2 regions of the Arthrobacter sp. B055-34 genome follow, and region 2 is predicted to be linked to the other one. Evidence: riboswitches for the same ligand, from Rfam matches in the RefSeq annotation. Region 2 holds a riboswitch; the other holds the start of a gene.
The links. Region 2 has a riboswitch for glycine ahead of gcvP (aminomethyl-transferring glycine dehydrogenase). Riboswitches for the same ligand answer to the same signal wherever they lie in the genome.
Positions count from the first base shown of each region.

Region 1: another riboswitch for glycine. It lies ahead of glyA (serine hydroxymethyltransferase); the one in region 2 lies ahead of gcvP (aminomethyl-transferring glycine dehydrogenase).

Region 1 is NZ_JBNHFQ010000008.1:79,280-82,680, reverse strand. Features, by position in the region: gene AC5RWO_RS15720 (amino acid permease) at 1-606, opposite strand, end outside; gene glyA (serine hydroxymethyltransferase) at 749-2,080, opposite strand; glycine riboswitch at 2,228-2,325, opposite strand; gene AC5RWO_RS15710 (hypothetical protein) at 2,486-3,388, opposite strand.
Region 2 is NZ_JBNHFQ010000007.1:199,920-203,320, forward strand. Features, by position in the region: gene gcvP (aminomethyl-transferring glycine dehydrogenase) at 1-2,071, opposite strand, end outside; glycine riboswitch at 2,122-2,228, opposite strand; glycine riboswitch at 2,229-2,328, opposite strand; gene AC5RWO_RS14910 (mycothiol transferase) at 2,420-2,941, opposite strand; gene AC5RWO_RS14915 (MFS transporter) at 2,992-3,401, opposite strand, start outside.

The sequences.
Region 1 (3,401 bases), on a different contig from region 2:
GGGGAAGAAGCCGCCGTGGATCCACAGGTTTTCGACAGTGGCCGGGCCGGCCTCGGACTTGAAGCCCGAAAGGATCATGAACAGACCGGTAAGGATCAGGGCCACGATGGCGACGATCTTGATCAGCGCGAACCAGAACTCCGTCTCGCCGAAGGCCTTGACGGTAACCAGGTTCAGCACCAGCAGGATGCCGATGGTGACCACGCCCGGAATCCACAGCGGAATGCCCGGAACCAGTTCGTTGGCGTAGCCTGCGATGGCGATGACGTCGGCAATGCCGGTCACGACCCAGCAGAACCAGTAGGTCCAGCCGGTAAAGAATCCGGCCCAGGGGCCCAGCAGGTCACCCGCAAAATCGCTGAAGGACTTGTAATGCAGATTGGACAGCAGCAGCTCGCCCATCGCCCGCATCACGAAGAACAGCATGAAGCCGATGATCATGTAGACGAAGATGACGGAGGGTCCGGCCGCGGAGATGGTTTTCCCCGAGCCCATGAAGAGCCCCGTGCCGATGGCACCGCCGATCGCGATCAGCTGGATGTGGCGGTTGCTCAGCTGTCTTTCCAGATGGGGTGCCCCGGATGACTGCACTGTTGCATCTTTCATTTACTACTCCTTCAGAGCGAGGATATTCGCATGGCTGGATGGCCCTGGGTGTGGGTTGCATGCAGGTTCAGGGTGCCGGTCGCTTCCCCATGTCGGCGACCGGCCCCTGGGCAGGGGCCCCGCGGTCCCTGCCCAGTCCCGGTTAGGCGCCGGCTGTTGCCAGCGGTGCCACGTTCGGGTAGAGCGGGTGCGCGGCGGCCAAAGCCTCCACGCGGTTGCGCAGTCCATCAAGGCTTGCGTCGTTCTCGGCGATCAGCGCTTCGGCAATAATGTCAGCTACCTCGGTGAAGGCCGCTTCGCCGAAGCCGCGGGTCGCCAGCGCGGGCGTTCCGATCCGCAGGCCGGAGGTGACCATCGGCGGGCGCGGGTCGAAGGGAACAGCGTTGCGGTTGACGGTGATGTCGATGGCCGCGAGGCGGTCCTCGGCTTCCTGGCCGTTCAGTTCGCAGTTGCGCAGGTCGACCAGCACCAGGTGCACGTCGGTGCCGCCGGAAACCACGGAAATCCCCTTGGCGGCGACATCGGGCTGCATCAGGCGTTCGGCCAGGATGCTTGCTCCGGCCAGCACGCGCTCCTGGCGCTCCTTGAACTCCGGCGATGCGGCGATCTTGAAGGCCACGGCCTTGCCGGCGATGACGTGCTCCAGCGGCCCGCCCTGCTGGCCCGGGAAGACTGCCGAGTTGATCTTCTTGGCGACGTCCGCGTCGTTGGTCAGGATGATGCCGCCGCGCGGGCCGGCCAGCGTCTTGTGCGTGGTGGAGGTGACAACGTGGGCGTGCGGCACCGGGCTGGGGTGCAGTCCGGCGGCCACCAGTCCGGCGAAGTGCGCCATATCCACCATGAGGTAGGCACCTACGCCGTCGGCGATCCGGCGGAATTCGGCGAAGTCCAGTTGGCGGGCGTAGGCGGACCAGCCGGCCACGATCAGCTGCGGCTTGTGCTCGTGGGCCAGCCGCTCCACTTCCACCATGTCGATCCGGTGGTCGTCTTCGCGGACCTGGTACGGAACCACGTTGTACAGCTTGCCGGAGAAGTTGATCCGCATGCCGTGGGTCAGGTGGCCGCCGTGGGCCAGGTTAAGACCCATGATGGTGTCGCCGGGCTTGATCAGCGCGTGCATGACCGATGCGTTGGCCTGGGCACCGGAGTGCGGCTGGACGTTGGCGTAGGCCGCCTCGAACAGGTCCTTCACTCGGTCGATGGCCAGCTGCTCGATGACGTCGACGTGCTCGCAGCCGCCGTAGTAACGCCGTCCCGGGTAGCCTTCGGCGTACTTGTTGGTCAGCACGGAGCCCTGCGCCTGCATGACTGCGGCGGCGGTGTGGTTCTCCGAGGCGATCATTTCCAGGCCGTCGCGCTGGCGGGTGAGTTCGTCGTCGATCTTGGCGGCGACCTCGGGGTCCAGCTCGGACAGCTGGCTGTTCAGGCTCGGGGACACGACCTGCTGGAAAGTGGACGGTGACTGAATCGTCATAAGGAACTCCATATTTCAGGCAGCGCACAACACGCCACGATGATTCGGGTTCCTCCCCGCTCTGTCTGGGACCTGAGAGTTTCCGCCGCCCGTGGGGGCCGCTTGCACCGTCGGTGAGCCGGTTTCCCGGCTGCTTTCCAGAGTTGCCTAGCCGCGGCGGTACGTGGGCCTGAGAGATTCCTGGGGAGGAGTTGCTCCTACGGCGCCTGACGAACGTACCGGCAGGACTCTCCCGCCGCAGATCAAAAGCGTCGGGCCACAGCCTCGTGACCCGCCTCACATACATTAGCGGCCCGGTGGGACGTAAGCAACATCATTTCTTAACGGCCTAGTCAGCGGCGGATCCGCTGCAGACAACGTGCGACGCCGGCACTCACCTGAGTGCCGGCGCCTCCTGGGCAAACCTTATTGCCCGGTGCCCGTCTGGTCGCCTTCGGTCACGCCGCCGTCCACCGGCGCCGGATCGACGGCGCCGCCATCAGGGGCGGTTTCCTGCTGGCCCGTGTCCTGCCGGCCGGCGCCCGGGTCGGTAACGACCTCCGGCTCCGCCACTTCGCCGGTTTCAGAGCCTGGCGCCGGAACGGGTTCAGGCACGGTCTCCACCGGCGCAGTACCGTCGGTCTCGCCGGTGGCAGGATCCTCGACTCCCGTCGATCCGTCCGTACCGCCGGAAGTGCCGTCGGTGGTCCCGGTCTGGCCAGCGCCGTCGTCGACCTGCCCGGGCTCAGCCTCGCCGGGCTCCGTGGTTTCGCCGCCATCCTCGGCCGGGGCCGCGGTGCCTGTCAGGACGCGGCCCAGGGTGGTCTGTTGCTCGGCGGTCGGCGCACTGCTGGTCGACGATGCCACCAGCGCCGAAATGGGCTTACTGGTTCCCAGTTCGACCATCGTGATCCCAGCCATGGCGATCAGGAAGGAGGCTGCGCTGACCACTCCAATCTTGGCCCAGGTCCGGGGCGTGAAGCGGCGTGCGGTGAGCTTCGCCTTGAAGTCGGCAACGGCGCTGGAGACACCGGCACGCTCGGTCCCGTCGTCGCTCGCCGGCAGGCCGCCGTTGCGCAGGCCGCGCAGCCGCGGCACGGGCAGGGTCTTCTTGGCCGCGACGGCGGCAGAACTCAGCGTCCTGGCGTAGATGGCTGCGGCTACCGTGGCGATGACCGAACCGAGGGCAGCGCCGATCAGGGTTCCCGCGACACCGAGGAAAGAACCCGCGAAGGCCGAGGTCACGGCAGCCAAGGCGGAGGCAATAGTTTGGGCACCGTTAAGGCCGAGGAGTTTCGGCCTATCTTCGGCGGAGGAGTCTTCAGCCATATTTCACACACAC
Region 2 (3,401 bases):
CCGGCTGTGCCAGTCCGACGAGGGCGTTGAGGTTGGCGCCGTCGATGTAGACCTGGCCGCCAGCCGCATGGACAGCGTCGCAGACCTGGCGGACATCGGCGTCGTACACCCCGTGCGTGGACGGGTAGGTGATCATGATGGCGGACAGGCTGTCCTTGTGCTGCTCGATCTTGGCGTCCAGATCGGCGTGGTCGATGGTGCCGTCCTGGGCGGTAGCCACAACGACAACCTTCATGCCTGCGAGCACGGCCGAGGCGGCGTTGGTGCCGTGGGCCGATGCAGGAATCAGGCAGACGTTGCGCTGCTCATCGCCGCGGGACAGGTGGTAGCGACGGATGGCCAGCAGGCCGGCGTACTCACCCTGGGATCCGGCGTTCGGCTGGATGGAGACGCCCGCGTAACCGGTGATGGTCGACAGTCGCGCTTCCAGATCCTCGATCAGTTCGCGCCAGCCCTTCGTCTGGTGCGCCGGAGCGAAGGGATGGATGGAGGCGAACTCCGGCCAGGTCATGGATTCCATCTCGGCCGTGGCGTTGAGCTTCATGGTGCAGGAGCCCAGCGGGATCATGGTCCGGTCCAGGGCCAGGTCGCGGTCCGAGAGCCGGCGCAGGTAGCGCAGCATCTGGGTTTCGGAGCGGTGGCTGTGGAAGACGGGGTGCTGCATGTAGGAAGAGGTGCGCTGCATGCCCTGCTCCAGGCCGAAGCCTTCTGGCGTAGCCGACAGGCCCGCCGCGATGTCCTCGGCTGCACCGTCCACGCCGAATGCCTCGGCCACAGCAGACAGGTGCTCCGCCGTCGTCGATTCGCCGGTGGAGATGCCCACGTGATCGGCATCGATGACGCGCAGGTTAATGCCCTTGGCCTCGGCGGCCTTGATGACGTCGGCAGCCTTGCCCGGGACCTTGACCGTCAGCGTGTCGAAGAAGTGCTCGCTGGTCAGTTCCAGTCCGGCGCCCTTGAGGACGGAGGCGAGGGCACGCGCCTGGTTGTTGGCGTGCTGCGCAATGGCCTTCAGGCCTTCCGGTCCGTGGTAAACCCCATACATGCCGGCGACGATGGCCAGCAGTGCCTGCGCGGTGCAGATGTTGGACGTGGCCTTCTCGCGGCGGATGTGCTGTTCGCGCGTCTGCAGTGCTAGGCGGTAGGCAGGCATGCCGGCGTTGTCCTTGGACACTCCGACGAGGCGGCCGGGCAGCTGGCGCTCTACGCCCTTGTGCACAGCCATGTAGGCGGCGTGCGGTCCGCCGAAGAACAGCGGAACACCGAAACGCTGGGTATTTCCGACGGCGATATCCGCGCCCTGCTCGCCGGGAGGCGTGATCAGGGTCAGAGCCAGCAGATCCGCGGCCACGGTGACCATGGCTCCGCGTTCCTTCGCATCCGCGATCACCTTGCTGTGGTCGGCCACATGGCCGGACACGCCCGGCTGCTGCAGCACAATGCCGGAGATCTCGCCCTCGGGAAGACCAACGGAGAGGTCGGCCACCTCGATCTCGAAGTCCAGCGCTTCGGCGCGGCCCTTGACGATGGCGATGGTCTGCGGCAGCAGGTCTGCGTCCAGTACGGTCTTGCCGTCGGCATGCTTCTTGTTGGCACGGCGCATCAGCAGCACGGCTTCAGCCACGGCGGTAGCTTCGTCCAGCAGGGAGGCGTTGGCGATTTCCAAACCGGTCAGGTCGGAAACCATGGTCTGGAAGTTCAGCAGCGCCTCGAGCCGGCCCTGGGAGATTTCCGGCTGGTAGGGCGTGTAGGCCGTGTACCAGGCCGGGGATTCCACCACATTGCGGCGGATCACCGGCGGCGTGATGGTGTCGTAGTAGCCCTGCCCGATCATCTGCACAGCAGTGATGTTCTTGGCGGCGAGGGCGCGCAGATCTGCGAGGACCTCGGCTTCGCTGCGGGCAGCCGGCAACTCAAGCGGCGCGCTCTGGCGGATGTCCGCCGGAACGGCCGTGTCGACCAGGTCTTCGAGGCTGGTGTAGCCGAGCTGCTTGAGCATGGTCTCGGCGTCGCTGTTGCGCGGGCCGATGTGGCGCTCGGCAAATGTAGCAATGGTGGGTTGAACCGTCATGAAGGAACTCCAGTTATTGGCCGGCACGGTTGTACCAGATGGATCGGGTTCCTCCCCGCTCTGTATTGGACCTGAGAGATTCCGCGGAAACCTTTCCAAGTTCCGCTTGCACCGTCGGTGAGCCGCGCCGTCATGGTCGACTACTTTCCAGAGTTGCCTGTCTGCGGCGGTACAGGGGCCTGAGAGATTCCTGGGGAGGTATTGCTCCTACGGCGCCCGCTGACATTCATCCAGCAGGACTCTCCCGCCGCAATTCGAAGGCAAATATGCAGTTATGACACTTTTGAAGTGCGTTCTATCTTCTTGAATGGTAGCCGGTGAGGGCGAACACAAACAAGGCGGCCGGCATTAGCCGCGCGCTTCGCCGTGCTGGACCAGTCCTTTAACGTAGGCGGCCTGCCCGGCGTGTTCCAAACAGTCATCGATGACGCTGACAAGTCGGACTCCGAGGGTAACGTGCGGGTCCCAGCGTGTATCCACAATCCGGTCCAGTTCGTCTTCGGTCAGCGAGCCGATGAACTCGAGGCTTTGGCGATGCACGGCGTCGAAATACTCTGCCAGCAGGCTTCCAGATTCCACCGTGACGGCGCTGACTTGGTCCGAGGTGTGGCCGTAGCCGGTTTCATGTGTGTCCAGCGGAAGATCGAACAGTTCTGACCAACCGCCTGAGGTCCAGCGCTGCTCCACACCCGCGACATCGGCAATGTGATCGTCTTGGACCCGGGTCAAATGCCAGATCAGCCACGCGATAGAGTTGCCGTTTCCTCCGGGCCGTTCGGCCAGTTGGTTCGGGTCCAGTCCATCAAGCACTTCGTGGACCCGTTCCTGGATCCGGCCGAAAGCGTCTGCCAGCAGATCGTTGAATTTCATCTTCGCTCCTCGTAGATCCGGGATTGGCGGCAACGAACCCAGCCTATGCCTTACGCCCCCGGATGGTCCTCCAGATAGCGCGGTTTGCTGACAATGAAAGCACCGACGACGAGGACGACGAGCGATACGGCGAGCAGGTCGAACGATGTTGCCCATGTACCAGTGATGTCTTTCAGCAGCCCGAAAGTCAGCGGCCCAAGGCAGGCAACCGAATAGCCGATGCCTTGCGCGAAACCGGAAAGCGCACCCGAACCGGCGGTAGTCCGGGTCCGCAGGTTGACCAGCAGCAAGGCCATGGCGAATGTTCCCTGTCCCAGGCCAGCCAACGTGATCCAGAGGATCGTGCCCGATGAGGGTGACAACAGCAGGCCCGCATATCCGCCGGCGTAGCAGAGCACGAACAGGGCTGCTAGTGGGAAGGGATTGCGCATTCTGGCCGCCAAGTAGGGAACCAGCAGGC